DNA from 2 places in the Chromobacterium vaccinii genome. Region 2 is predicted to be linked to the other one. Evidence: predicted binding sites of a transcription regulator. Region 2 holds the regulator's gene; the other holds the start of a gene.

Region 1 (7,168 bases), 2.3 Mb from region 2:
GGCAATAGGTGGGATCATGCCGTTTCTCCGGTGAATCTTGTGAAAAAGCGGGGCTTTCCTTTCGGACCGCCCCGCCATTGATGCGATGGTGTTTCCGCGCGGGCAAGCCTTTCGGCTGCCCGCCCTACCTTCTCTTCAGCTTACATCTTGCCGTGGAAGGTGCGGTTGATCACGTCCATCTGCTGCTCGCGGGTCAGCTTGATGAAGTTCACGGCGTAGCCCGACACGCGGATGGTCAGTTGCGGGTACAGTTCCGGGTGCTCCATCGCGTCCAGCAGGGTTTCGCGCTTGAACACGTTGACGTTGACGTGGAAGCCGCCGCCGGCGATGTGGCGCTCGCCTTCGCAATCGAACGGCGTGCAGTTGGCGCTGCTGAACTCGGTCGGGTGCGCGGAGCAGAAGCCGTCCAGGCAGTTGGCCAGGTTCAGGATGCGCTCTTCTGCGGTGTGGCCCAGCGCGTCAGGCGTGGCCGAGGCGGTCCAGCTGATGCCGTCCAGCGCGGAGTCGTACGGCAGCTTGGCCACCGAGGCGCCCGCGGCGACAAAGCCCTTCACATCGCGGCCGTTCATCGGGTTGGCGCCCGGGGAGAACGGTTCGCCGGCGCGGCGGCCGTCCGGGGTGTTGCCGGTCTTCTTGCCGTACACCACGTTGGAGGTGATGGTCAGCACCGACTGGGTCGGCTTGGAATCGCGGTAGAAGTACGGCTGGGCCTTGATCTTGTCCATGAAGGACTGGGTCAGCCACACCGCGATGTCGTCCACGCGGTCGTCGTTGTTGCCGTAAGCCGGGTAGTCGCCTTCGATCTTATAGTCGACGGCCAGGCCTTCTTCATTGCGGATGATGTGAACCTTGGCGAACTTGACGGCTGACAGCGAGTCGGCGGCCACGGACAAGCCGGCGATGCCGCAAGCCATGGTGCGGATGATGTCGCGGTCGTGCAGCGCCATTTCGATGCGTTCGTAGGCGTACTTGTCGTGCATGTAGTGGATGCAGTTCAGCGCCTTGACGTAGGTGGCGGCCAGCCAGTCCATCATCTTCTCGAACTTGGGCATCAGCTCGTCGTAGGTCAGCACGTCGCTGGTGATGGGCTCGAAGCCGTGGGCCACCAGCGCGCCGCTCTTCTCGTCGCGGCCGCCGTTGATCGCGTACAGCATGGCCTTGGCCAGGTTGGCGCGGGCGCCGAAGAACTGCATCTGCTTGCCGATCTTCATCGCCGACACGCAGCAGGCGATGCCGTAGTCGTCGCCCCAGTAAGGCAGCATCAGATCATCGTTTTCGTACTGGATGGCGCTGGTGTCGATGGAAACCTTGGCGCAGAAGTTCTTGAAGCCCTGCGGGAAGCGGGTGGACCACAGCACGGTCAGGTTCGGTTCCGGCGCCGGGCCCAGGTTGTACAGGGTGTTCAGGAAACGGAAGCTGTTCTTGGTCACCAGGGTGCGGCCGTCTTCGCCCATGCCGCCGATGGATTCGGTCACCCAGGTCGGGTCGCCGGAGAACAGCTGATCGTATTCCGGGGTGCGCAGGAAGCGGACGATGCGCAGCTTGATCACCAGATCGTCGATCATTTCTTGGGCATCAGCCTCGGTCAGCGCGCCGGCGGCGATGTCGCGCTCGATGTACACGTCCAGGAAGGTGGACACGCGGCCGAAGGACATGGCGGCGCCGTTCTGTTCCTTGACGGCGGCCAGGTAGGCGAAATACACCCATTGCACCGCTTCGCGGGCGTTGGCGGCCGGGCGGCTGATGTCGTAGCCGTACTTGGCGGCCATCTGCTTCAGTTCGTCCAGGGCGCGGAATTGCTCGGACAGCTCTTCGCGCTGACGCATCACTTCGTCGGTGAAGGTGGCGTTGTCCAGCTCGTGGAACACTTGCTGGCGCTCGGCGCGCAGGAAGTCGGTGCCGTACAGGGCCACGCGGCGATAGTCGCCGATGATGCGGCCGCGGCCATAGGCGTCCGGCAGTCCAGTGATCACGCCGGACTTGCGGCAAGCCATGATTTCCGGGGTGTAGACATCGAACACGCCCTGGTTATGGCTCTTGCGATACTTTTCCCACACTTCCTTGATCATCGGGTCCAGCTTGAAGCCAAAGGCTTCCAGACCGTTCTCGACCATGCGCAGGCCGCCGTTCGGCATGATGGCGCGCTTCAGCGGCGCGTCGGTCTGCAGGCCGACGATCACTTCATTGGCCTGGTCGATGTAACCGGCGTCGTGCGCGGTGATGGAGGAGCCGCGGTCGGCGGACACGTCCAGCACGCCCTTGGCGCGTTCCTGCTTCAGCAATTCGCCCAGGGTATCCCACAGCTTCTTGGTGCGATCGGTCGCGCCAGCCAGGAAGCTGTCGTCGCCTTCGTACGGCTGATAATTCAGCTGGATGAAGTTTCGGACATCGACCTTGCTCTGCCAATCGCCTGCGGCGAAGTCGCGCCACGGGTTGGCTTGGGTAGCATTTTGAGTGATGGCGTCCATCTGGTGCCTCCTTCTTGGCTGATCCAGTAAGTGTTAGATATTGAACACATCGTACATTCGGATTCGAAAATTTCGCTTGATCTTAGTCAAGTCAGCCCCCGCTTTCGGCGCGTTTTCGATCCCGCGGCGCAACATGCCAGATGCGTCCAATGTCCTTATTTTCTCAATGGTTTATAGCAAAATCGGCGCGGTACGCCATGTACCGCGCCGACTACATTCGAAATCGAACATCCACATGCCGTCCGCCGGCCGGAATGTTTCCCTACAGCATCAGACCGTCTTCAGCGTGTGGCGTTCCAGCTGGAACACCACCAGGCCGACGCCGATGGCGCCGCCGACAATATTGCCCAGCGTGGCCGGCACCATATTATGCAGGATGTCGCCCCACTCCAGGCCGGCCATGCCCTGCAGCTTGGCCAGCGCGAAGAAGGCCATATTGGCGATGCTGTGCTCGAAACCGGAGAAGAAGAACACGAACACCAGCAACATGATGATCAGCAAGCGCGCCGCCTCGTTGGCCAGCCGCATAGGCACCCAGACCGCCAGGCAGATCACCCAGTTGCACAGCACGCCCTTCCAGAAGATCTCCAGGAAAGACGCATGCACTTTGTGTTCCACCACGCTGAACAGCAGATGGTTGGCGGGCAGCGCGCCCATGCCGCCGGCGCCGGCCAGCACGGCGACGAACAACAGCACGCCGATCAGGTTGCCGATATACACCACCGCCCAGCTGCGCAACAGATTGCAGGTGCGGCAGCGTCCGCTCAGGCGGCCGACGGTGAAATACATCACATTGCTGGTGAACAGCTCCACCTTGCAGACGATGATGCTCACCAGCGCCACGCCGAAGAAGCCGGAAGTGGCGATGTAATAGCCGGAATCGCCGGCGGCGAAGAACACCTGGCCGAGTTTCAGGCTGACCGCGAGCACGACGGCGATCAGCGCGCCGGCCATGGCGGAACTGAGCAGATAGCGGCCGGGCTCGGACAGCAGCACTTCCTGCTTGCTGGCTGCCTCGTCGACCACGTAGGCGAGAGTGGATGGGTGGCTCATTTCGTTTCGTCTCTTCAATAGTGGGTAAGCTGGCGCAGAGCGGACGCGGGCCGGGGCCGTTCGCATCCAGTGCGACTTCCCGCAAATTTTATGTTCGTTTTAGTAAATTTGTGTTTGATAACAATCAAGACTGCATCCGGTCCTGCTTAGCGCCCGCCCGGTTGACGCCAGCCAGCGCACGATCATCCCATCCATATGCAGCGGAATAGCCGCGTAGAAGATCAAGCGATTGATTTAAAAAATAATTTGGCAATATCAGCCATCGTCTCAGGCAATCTATCCACCACAGGCTTGACTTCTCGCGGCAGGCCATGGATCAAGCCCAAGCGAGACCTGGTCGCGCTCAAGTCTGAAGCTCACTAGTTTCGAAAACAATATTGTTCATTTTTGATAATTATTTTTCACAATCGAACATTTATAACAATGCCAATAGCTGTAGATAGTACTGTTTCGAACAACTTCAATCATATTCGAACAAACAGCTCAGCTTCCCCGCGCATCGCTCCACCCACCTGGCCAAATAAACTGAAAAATTTTTTAAATTCAGTACCTTGAAAATAAAAACCTCGATTGAGGCTGGCAAATAGCCCGCGCATCCGCATGCATGACAATGCCGGTTTCCATCCTGAAACTCATCCATCCAGCCTCTCAAGGGACGCAAATTTGTTGCAGAGCAATTACTCCACACGGTAATTGATGCCAAGCTTGCCTTGCAATATGCGCGAAATGTAATAAATTGGAACAATTTATGAATTAAAGCATTTTCAAGAAATTTTATGTCTCAAAATTTTAAATAATTAAAAATAATTCCAATAAAACACATAAAGCATAATGAATCAATTCCACTTTTATCCGCCAGACTGTGTTCATTTGTTCATTTGATGACAAATTTATCTTGATTAGAATCAACTGATGTTCTTAAATGTGTACCTTTCAAACTACAAAGCACTTACGATGAGCAGCAAGTCAACCGGATAGGCATCCACCGCTCGGGATCGCGCCGGTTAGAACAGCTTTCTCCCGATGGCCTGGTTTGAAAGACAAGGCTCAGGACATCGGACCTAGTAATTGCGAAATATTCGTTTTGTAAAAGGCACCTCATCATGTCTCAAGCAATAGCCTCCACCGCTCCCCGCTCCGGCTCGTCCGGATGGACCAAGCACGACACCACCTGGATGCTCGGCCTGTACGGCACCGCCATCGGCGCCGGCGTCCTGTTCCTCCCGATCAACGCCGGCATCGGCGGCCTGTGGCCACTGATGCTGATGGCCATCCTGGCCCTGCCGCTGACCTTCTTCGCCCACCGCGGCCTGACCCGCTTCGTGTTGTCCGGCAGCAAGGAAGGCGCCGACATCACCGAAGTGGTGGAAGAGCACTTCGGCATCGGCGCCGGCAAGATCATCACCCTGCTGTATTTCTTCGCGATCTACCCGATCCTGCTGATGTACAGCGTGGCCATCACCAACACGGTGCTGTCCTTCCTCAATAACCAGCTGCACATCGAAGTGGGCAACGGCATCGCCACCCGCGCGGTGTTCTCGCTGGCGCTGATCCTGGGCCTGATGTCCATCGTGCGCCTGGGCGGCCAAGTCATCGTCAAGGCGATGAGCATCCTGGTCTACCCGTTCGTGGTGGTGCTGATGCTGCTGGCGCTGTACCTGATCCCGCAATGGAGCGACACCGCCATCCGCCATGCCGGCAGCCTCTCCGACGCGGTGTCCAGCGGCGCCTTCTACAAGACGCTGTGGCTGGCCATTCCGGTGATGGTGTTCTCGTTCAACCACTCGCCGATCATCTCGTCCTTCTCCGTCGACCAGCGCAAGCTGCACGGCGATGACGCCGAGCCGGCTTCCAGCCGCGTGCTGATCCGCGCCCACACCATGATGGTGCTGACCGTGATGTTCTTCGTGTTCAGCTGCGTGTTCAGCCTGAGCCCGGCCGACCTGGCAGCCGCCAAGGCCCAGAACATCTCCATCCTGTCCTACCTGGCCAACCACTTCCAGAACCCGGTGATGGAATGGGTCGCCCCGATCATCGCCATGGTCGCCATCAGCAAGTCCTTCCTGGGCCACTACCTGGGCGCCAAGGAAGGCTTCAACGGCCTGGTGGTCAAGCAGCTGCGCCAAAGCGGCAAGACCATCGAGTCGTCCAAGCTGGACCGCTGCACAGCCGTGTTCATGATCGTGACCTGCTGGATCATCGCCACCATCAACCCGTCCATCCTGGGCATGATCGAAACCCTGGGCGGCCCGGTGATCGCGATGCTGTTGTTCCTGATGCCGATGTACGCGATCCAGAAAGTGCCGGCGATGAAGAAGTACTCCGGCGCCGCCAGCAACATCTTCGTGACGCTGATCGGCCTGATCGCCATCTCCGCCATCTTCTACGATCTGATCGCCTGATCGTAAGCAAACAGGCCGCGGATCGCGGCCTGTTCTCCTTCTGTACAGTTTCAAAGAGGTAGCATCATGTTCAGCATGAGCGACATCTACAAAATCGGCGTAGGCCCCTCCAGCTCCCACACCGTCGGCCCGATGAAGGCCGGACACCAGTTCCTCGGCGCGCTCAAGGAAACCGGCAAATTCAACCAAGTGAACCGCGTCCACGTAGACTGCTACGGCTCGCTCGCCCTCACCGGCAAGGGCCACTGCACCGACCAGGCCATCATCCTCGGCCTCGCCGGCAACCTGCCGGACACCGTGGACCCGGACACCACGGCCAGCCTGATGGCCGACGTGGAACAGACCAGCCAGCTGACGCTGGGCCGCACCCACCAGCGCGTGGCCTTCGGCATGGATTTCCACACCGCCAACCTGCCGCTGCACGAAAACGGCATGCAGATCCACGCCTACATCGGCGATGAGAAGGTTCTGACCAAGACTTACTACTCGATCGGCGGCGGCTTCATCGTCGACGAAGAGCACTTCAACCAGTCCAGCTGCAGCGACACCCCGGTGCCCTACCACTTCGTCACCGCCCAGCAACTGATGGACATGTGCGAAGAAACCGGCCTGTCCATCGCCGCGCTGGTGATGGAAAACGAAAAAGCCTTCCACGAAGTGGGCGAGGTGCAAGCGCACTTCCGCCGCGTGTGGGAAGTGATGAAGAGCAGCGTCGAGCGCGGCATGCGCACCGAAGGCAACCTGCCCGGCCCGATGCGCATTCCGCGCCGCGCGCCGGCCCTGCACCGGATGCTGACCAGCTCGCTCACCGTGGCCAAGGACCCGATGAGCGTGATGGACTGGGTCAATATGTACGCGATGGCGATGTCCGAGGAAAACGCCGCCGGCGGCCGCGTGGTGACCGCGCCCACCAACGGCGCCTGCGGCATCGTGCCGGCTGTGCTGGCCTACTACAACCACTTCATCCAGCCGCTGGACGACGACAGCTGCCTGCGCTTCTTCCTGTCCTCCGGCGCCATCGGCTGCCTGTTCAAGCTGAACGCCTCCATCTCCGGCGCCGAAGTGGGCTGCCAGGGCGAAGTGGGCGTCGCTTGTTCGATGGCCGCGGCCGGCCTGACCGAACTGATGGGCGGCAGCCCGTCCCAGGTGTGCATGGCGGCCGAAATCGCCATGGAGCACAACCTGGGCCTGACCTGCGACCCGGTGGCCGGCCAGGTGCAGATTCCCTGCATCGAGCGCAACGCC
Region 2 (7,168 bases):
TGGCGTTGTAGGCCACGGCCTTGGTGATGTCGCTGGCCAGGCCGTCATTGACCTCGGCGATCAGCGGCCGCAGCTCCACCAGGCGGTCGCGTTGGGCGGGATCTAGAAGATGGTTGGCCTCGGCCAGCGAGGCGATGGCGTTGGCTTCGCCCAGATGGCTGACCAGCGTGGTCAGCTTGGCGGTGGCGGCGTCCATCAGATAATAGGTGTCGATGTCCGGGTCCAGCGTCAGGTTGGAGTTGTCGCTGATGACGCCGATCAGATTGTTCAGCTTGTCGCTGAGATTGCCGTAGGCGGCGATCCATTGTGTAGGCTGGACGGACTGCGTGGCCTTCAGCTTGTCCCAGGCGGCGGCGGCGTCTTTCCAGGCGGCGTCGCTGGCCAGTTCCGGGCCCAGCCGGCCGTTGGCGTCCTGCAGCGCCTGCCATTTGGCTTGCAACTGCTGGGCGGCGGCGGGAAAGTCGTTTCTGGCCTGGGCCTCGCCCAGCGCCGCGCGCACCGCCAACTCCTGGCTATGCTGGGTCTGGGCCAGCATCGCGGTCAGCGGCTGCATGTAGGCGACGCCCACTTTTTCCTTGGCGGTGGATTCTATATTGTCCTGGTTGCTGCGGTACAGGCCGTAGACCAGATACAACAGCGCCGCGGCGAACAGCACGCCGATCACGGCGAAGCGTTGCGGGTAGCTCAGGCGCTGCATCAGCCTGACGATGGGCGTGGACATGGAGCGGCTCCTTGCGAAAGCGGGCTGCCGCGCCAATTTTCGCCCGGCACGCTTGCATACCCTTTGTATAAGTGATTTTGCTTATCACACAGGGAAAAATATCCGCTACCCGCCTTATGGGCAGTCTCGCCCGGAACGAAGGAGCGCGCCGGGGGAAAGCCCGGCGCCAAGAAGGGGGTCAGATGGTCTTGGAGTAGCGGGCGCGGGTTTCGCGTTCGCGCAGATGGCGGTCGAAGATCATCGCGATATTGCGGATCAGAAAGCGGCCCTGGGGCTCCACCATCAGGAAGTCGCCGTCGAAGGAGAGCAGGCCCTGTTGCTGGAATTCGCGTATCTGTGGCATTTCCGCCGCAAAATATTGGGCGAAATTGATGCCGTGGATTTCTTCTATCGCTTCCACCGATAGCGCGAAACGGCACATCAGGCTCTGGATGATGGTCCGGCGCAGCACGTCGTCGTTGTCCAGCGTCAGTCCGCGAACCACCGGCAGCCGGCCTTGGTCCAGCGCCGCGTAATAGCCATCCAGCGTCTTGTCGTTTTGGCTGTAACAGGAGCCCACCTTGCCGATGGAGGAGACGCCGAAGGCCAGCATGTCGCAATCGGAATGGGTGGAATAGCCCTGAAAGTTGCGTTGCAGCCGGCCCTGGCGCAGGGCGATGGCCAGCTCGTCGTCGGGCTTGGCGAAATGATCCATGCCGATGAACACGTAGCCGGCGTCGGTCAGCGTCTTCACCGCGTCTTGCAGGATGTCCAGCTTGACCGCGGCGGGCGGCAGATCCGCCTCATTGATGCGCCGCTGCGGCATGAATACGCTGGGCAGGTGGGCGTAGTTGTACAGCGACAGCCGGTCCGGATCCAGCGCCAGCGCCTTCTGCAGCGTGTCGCGCATGGTTTCGCGGCTTTGCAGCGGCAGGCCGTAGATCAGGTCCAGACTGACTGATTTGAATCCGCCTTCGCGCGCCGCTTCGATCACCGCGCGGGTTTCCTCTTCGGTCTGAATCCGGTTTACCGCGCGCTGCACCGCGGGATCGAAATCCTGTATGCCCACGCTGACGCGGTTGAAACCATATCCTGCCAATTTCAGCATGGTTTCACGTTTTACCTTGCGCGGATCAATCTCTATGGAATATTCTCCGTCGATCAGGAATTCGAAGTGGGTGCTCAGGATGCCCATCAGCCGCTCAAGCTGGGCATCGGACAGGAAGGTGGGCGTGCCGCCGCCGAAGTGCAGCTGTATCACTTTTTCCCGGATGCCCAGTTCCGCGGATACCAGGCGGATTTCCTTCTCCAGATAGTCCAGATACTGGTCCGCCTTGCCGCTATCCTTGGTGATGATCTTGTTGCAGGCGCAGTAATAACAGATGGTGTTGCAAAAAGGTATATGAGCGTACAATGATAGAGGCTTGCGGTTGGCGCCGATCTGGCGCTGACGCAATTTGTCCAGATAGTCTTGCGTCGAGAAATTAGACGTAAAACGATCTGCCGTCGGGTAGGATGTGTATCTAGGCCCCGCGCCATCCAGCCTCTCGATCAACTCGCGATCGAAGACAAAATGGGCGGGAGAGAAGGGGTGGGTAGTTTTCATGTCGTATTCGGATGGTAAAACTTCTGGAGGACTGGTAAATTTGCGAAAAATTAGTGAATTCCGCCTTGATAAGGGTCAAGCTTCGCCGGCTTGCACATACAGCATGTCTGAACAAAACCAAACCTCCCTGCATACGCTGAAAATTTCCTGCTCCAGCTGCAGCCTGCGCGAGCTATGCCTGCCTGTCGGTCTGAACCGCGAGGAAATGGGCCAGCTGGACGCGGTGATCCGCCAGAGCCGCCGCCTGAAGCGCGGCGAATACCTGTTCCGCAGCGGCGAGTCCTTCAAGTCGCTGTACGCGATTCGCACCGGCTTCTTCAAAACCTGTGTCGCCAGCCAGGATGGCCGCGAGCAGGTGACAGGCTTCCTGATGTCGGGCGAGCTGATGGGGCTGGACGGCATTTCTTCCAGCAACCACAGCTGCGACGCGGTGGCGCTGGAGGACAGCGAAGTATGCGAGCTGCCGTTCACCCGGATGGAGTCGCTGTCCCGCGACATCCCCAGCCTGCAGCACCACTTCTACCGCCTGATGAGCCGCGAGATCGTGCGCGACCAGAACGTGATGCTGCTGCTGGGCAATATGAAGGCGGAGGAGCGCATCGCCGCCTTCCTGCTGAACTTGTCGCAGCGGCTGTCCACCCGGGGCTTCGCCGCCAACGACTTCATCCTGCGCATGAGCCGGGAAGAGATCGGCAGCTTCCTCGGCCTGAAGCTGGAAACGGTCAGCCGCACGCTGTCCAAGTTCCAGCAGCAGGGCTGGATCACCGTCGATCACAAGCACATTCAGCTGGTGCTGGTAGACGAGCTGAAAAACCTGATTTCAGGCTGCATGCACGCCGACGGCCACTAAGGCTGTCCGGAATCGGCAATCAAGGCAGGCGCGACGCCTGCCTTTTTTCATGTCCGCGAGATTTTGAGCTTCAGCGCCGCAAGACGCTCGGGGTCCGGCCAGCCGGGCGGGACGGCGAAGCCGCGCGCGACCTCGCGCCACAGGCCGCCGCCTACCGCTCGCAGTTCGGCCAGCAACTGCGGCGCCGGCATCGTTTGCAGCCGCGCGCGCAGGGTGGCCTCGTCCTGCGTATCGGCTTCGGACAGCAGCGCGGGGGCGAGCCATGACAGCCTGGGCAGCCAGGCCCAGCGCGAATCGCCGCCGGCGCGCGGCCAGGGGGCGTCCCTCGGCGCGAGCCAGCCGCGCAGTTGATGGGGATTGAGCGGCGCGGGCGGAAACTGATCCGCCGGATAGAAGAACCAGCCGCAGAGCCGGGCCGCGGCGCGGCAGTCCTGAAAACCGTCCGGCAGGATGGCAAGCGCGTCGGAATGGCGGGAAAGCCGCAATTGTGTTGTGGTTTTGGTCGCTTTCAAACGCCAGGCGTCATTGAGGCCGGGACCGACCAGATCGTCGGCGGTTTCGCCCAGCGAAAGGTAAAACTTGCTGGCTGTTTCCAGATGCCAGGGCTCGCCGTCCAGCAGCAGCAGGAAGTCGAACTCTCCGATCGTCCGGCGCTCCCGGTTTATGACTTTCAGATTTTCAGCGATGAGGTCGATGTGTTTTACCTGGCGAAACCAGAAGGAGAAAAGCCGTTCGGCATATTGTCCCAGCCGTTTGGCGGGGGCGGCGGCCAGCCAGGCCTCGAGCTCGGCTGGCGCATGGTCCAGCCGGGCCAGCAGCGCCTCGCCGTCCGGCCCCAGCAATCGTTCCGGCGGCAGATCGGCGCCGCACAGCCAGGGCGAAGGAGAGGTCAGCAGAAAGGCGAGGTCGCGCACCGCCGGGCGCGCGTAGGGCAGGGCGAGGCCGGACTCAGTCGGCATCCCCGGGCCGGCCGGAGGCGGTGCGCTGCACCTGTTTGTAGAAGCCGCGCAGGATGTCGATCTCCTCGCGCAACATCCCGGCGCGGTGGAACATGGTGCGCATCCGGCGCATCAGCCGCTCGCTGTTGCGGCGCTGGAAGTAGCCGATTTCGTCCATCGCCTGTTCCAGGTGGCCGCACATGCCGTCCACCTCGCTCTGGGTCGCCGCCTCGCCCTCGGCGCGCAGGTATTCCACGTCCACGCCGGTGTGGCTGAACAGTTCGTAGGTCATCACCTGCACCGCCATCGCCAGGTTCAGCGAGAAGTAGTCGGGATTGCCGGGGATGGTCACCAGGCGGTTGCATTGCTCGACTTCCTCGATCGACAGGCCGAAGGTCTCGTTGCCGAACACCAGGGCCACCTGTTCGCCGTCGCGGGCGCGGGCGATCAATTCCGGCGTGGTCTGGCGCGGGGTGGACAGCGGCGTGGTCAATTCGCGGCGGCGGCTGGTCAGCGCGCAGGCGACGGTGACGTCGGACAGGGCCTCGGCCAGCGTGGAAACCACGGCGGCGTTTTCCAGCAGATCCACCGCGCCCGAGGCCAGCGTGTTGGCCTCGTCGCTGGGAAACACCTTGGGTTCGACCAGGTACAGGCGGCTCAAACCCATGGTTTTCATCGCGCGCGCGGCAGAGCCGATATTGCCCGGATGGTTGGGGCGGGCGAGCACCACGCGGATGTTTTTCAGAAAATCAGGTACTTGGGGTTTATTCATTGGCGTTTTCACATTAAAATAGCGGGCATATACCAAAAGCCCGCGCCCAGGCGTCGGGTTTTTTTGTTCCTTAACCCAGATTGTTACCGGCGGGTGTCGCGTCATCGACGGACACCCGCCCATCGTTCAAGTGTAGAGGCCGTCAATGCATCCGATGCTCAATGTCGCGGTTAAAGCCGCTCGCCGCGCAGGCAGTGTTATCCAGCGCGCGTCGCTCAACCTCGACGCCATCCGCGTAGAGAAGAAAAAGCACAATGACTTTGTGACCGAGGTGGATCGCGCCGCCGAAGACGCGATCATCAGCGTCATTCTCGAAGCCTATCCGAAGCACGCGATTCTAGCAGAAGAGTCCGGCGCCAAAGGCGTGGGTTCTTCCGAATACGAATGGATCATCGACCCGATCGACGGCACCACCAACTTCCTGCACGGCCATCCCCAGTACGCCATCTCGATCGCGCTGGCGCACAAGGGCCAGGTCCAGCAGGCGGTGGTCTACGACCCGAACCGCAACGATCTGTTCACCGCCTCGCGCGGCGTCGGCGCCTTCCTCAACGATCGCCGCATCCGCGTCTCCAAGCGCTTCATGATGAATGAATGCGTGATCGGCACCGGCTTCCCGGTCTCCGACCAGAGTTACCTCGACCAATACCTGGGCATGCTGAAAGATGTGATCGGCAAGACCGCCGGCGTGCGCCGCGAAGGCGCCGCGTCGCTGGACCTGTGCAACGTCGCCTGCGGCCGCACCGAAGGCTTCTTCGAGCTGAACCTGAAGCCGTGGGACATCGCGGCCGGCAGCCTGATCGTGCAGGAAGCGGGCGGCATCGTCACCGACCCCACCGGCGAGCAGGGCTGGTTCGAGTCCGGCGACATCGTCGCCGGCAGCCCGAAGGTGCTGGCCCAGTTGCTGCATCTGCTGGCGCCGCACGTAAGCAAGTAAGCGGATAGATGATCCAAACAAACGGCAGACCGCCCGGTCTGCCGTTTTTTTATGCCCGCAAGCACAGAGAGCGGAACTGTTGCCATCGCCGCGACTCTAGGTTCAATATACCCAATGGGGGTATTTAAGGCCTTAGACAGGCTCTGAATGGAGCGCGCGATGCAAAGACGTCAAATGATGCGATGGGGGGCTGCGCTGGCCCTGGCGCCGTGGTGGCTCAGGCCGGCGGCGGCCGAGTCCGCCCATGCCGGCCACGGGGCGATGGCGATGGGAGAGGCGACGCCGGATGCGACGGCCCTGGGTTTGGCCAGGGGCTTGCCGCTGCCGGAGCTGAAGCGGCTGCCGCTGGAGCGCAAGGACGGCGCGTTGCAGGGCTGCCTGACCGCGGCCGCGGTGAGCTTGCCCTTGCTGCCCGGCAAGCCGGCGACGGCGTTCTGGGCTTACAACGACAGCGTGCCGGGCCCGGCGATCGAGTTGTCTGAGGGCGAGACGCTGGCCCTGCGCTTCGACAACCGCCTGCCGCAGCCTACCACCGTGCATTGGCATGGCCTGCCGATTCCGGCCGACCAGGACGGCAATCCGCATGATCCGGTTCAACCCGGCCAGGGCCGAGACTATCGTTTCTCTCTGCCGGCCGGCAGCGCCGGCAGCTACTGGTACCACCCGCATCCGCACGGCCACACCGCCGAGCAGGTATACCGCGGCCTCGCCGGCGTGTTCGTGGTGAGAGGCCGCGACGATCCGCTGGCCCATCTGCCGGAGCGCTGGCTGGTGCTGTCGGACCTCAAGTTGGACGAAGACGGCAAGATCGCCGCCAACAGCGACGCCGACAAGATGGATGGCCGCGAGGGACAGTTCGTGCTGGTCAATGGCGCGTGGCATCCCAGGCTGGAACTGGGGCGCGGCGAGCGCCAGCGCTGGCGGATCTGGAACGCCACCAGCGCGCGGGTGCTGAAGCTGGCGCTGCCGGCGCACGAGGTCTGGCTGGTCGGGACCGACGGCGGGCTGATCGAAAAGCCGCGCCGCATCGAATCTCTCGTGCTGCCGCCGGGCGCGCGCGCCGAGCTGGCCGTCACCGGCCGCTTCGCCGCCGGCAAGCCGGCCGGCCTGGTCGCGCTGCCGTACGCGCGCGGCAAGATGATGGGGCCGGAGCAGGACAAGGCATTGCCCTTGCTGGACATTGAGGCCGGGAGCGCGGCAGTCACCGCCTCTTTGCCGGCAAGTCTGCGCCGGATCATTCCGCTGCTCAAGCCCTCGGTGACGCGACGCGTGGTCTTCAGCGAGGATATGGCCAATCCGGCGGCGATGTTCCTGATCAACGGAAAGACCTTCGACATGGACCGGATGGATTTCACCGGCAAGGTC

What was found. Region 2 encodes FNR, which switches genes on or off when oxygen is low (the NO sensors DNR and NnrR bind a similar motif). Its sites were predicted from a motif close to TTGATNNNNATCAA; they were not measured.
Region 1: the regulator FNR is predicted to act here: its motif matches at 2,545-2,558, upstream of pflB (formate C-acetyltransferase).

The regions. Positions count from the first base shown of each region.
Region 1 covers NZ_CP017707.1:4,311,273-4,318,440, reverse strand. The annotation lists gene pflA (pyruvate formate-lyase-activating protein) at 1-18, opposite strand, end outside; gene pflB (formate C-acetyltransferase) at 141-2,468, opposite strand; gene BKX93_RS20075 (formate transporter FocA) at 2,739-3,521, opposite strand; gene BKX93_RS20070 (HAAAP family serine/threonine permease) at 4,625-5,923, shown strand; gene BKX93_RS20065 (L-serine ammonia-lyase) at 5,990-7,168, shown strand, end outside.
Region 2 covers NZ_CP017707.1:1,963,102-1,970,269, reverse strand. The annotation lists gene BKX93_RS09145 (methyl-accepting chemotaxis protein) at 1-721, opposite strand, end outside; gene hemN (oxygen-independent coproporphyrinogen III oxidase) at 900-2,306, opposite strand; gene fnr (fumarate/nitrate reduction transcriptional regulator Fnr) at 2,410-3,156, shown strand; gene BKX93_RS09130 (DUF1853 family protein) at 3,204-4,115, opposite strand; gene BKX93_RS09125 (RNA methyltransferase) at 4,105-4,866, opposite strand; gene BKX93_RS09120 (inositol monophosphatase family protein) at 5,012-5,803, shown strand; gene BKX93_RS09115 (multicopper oxidase family protein) at 5,963-7,168, shown strand, end outside.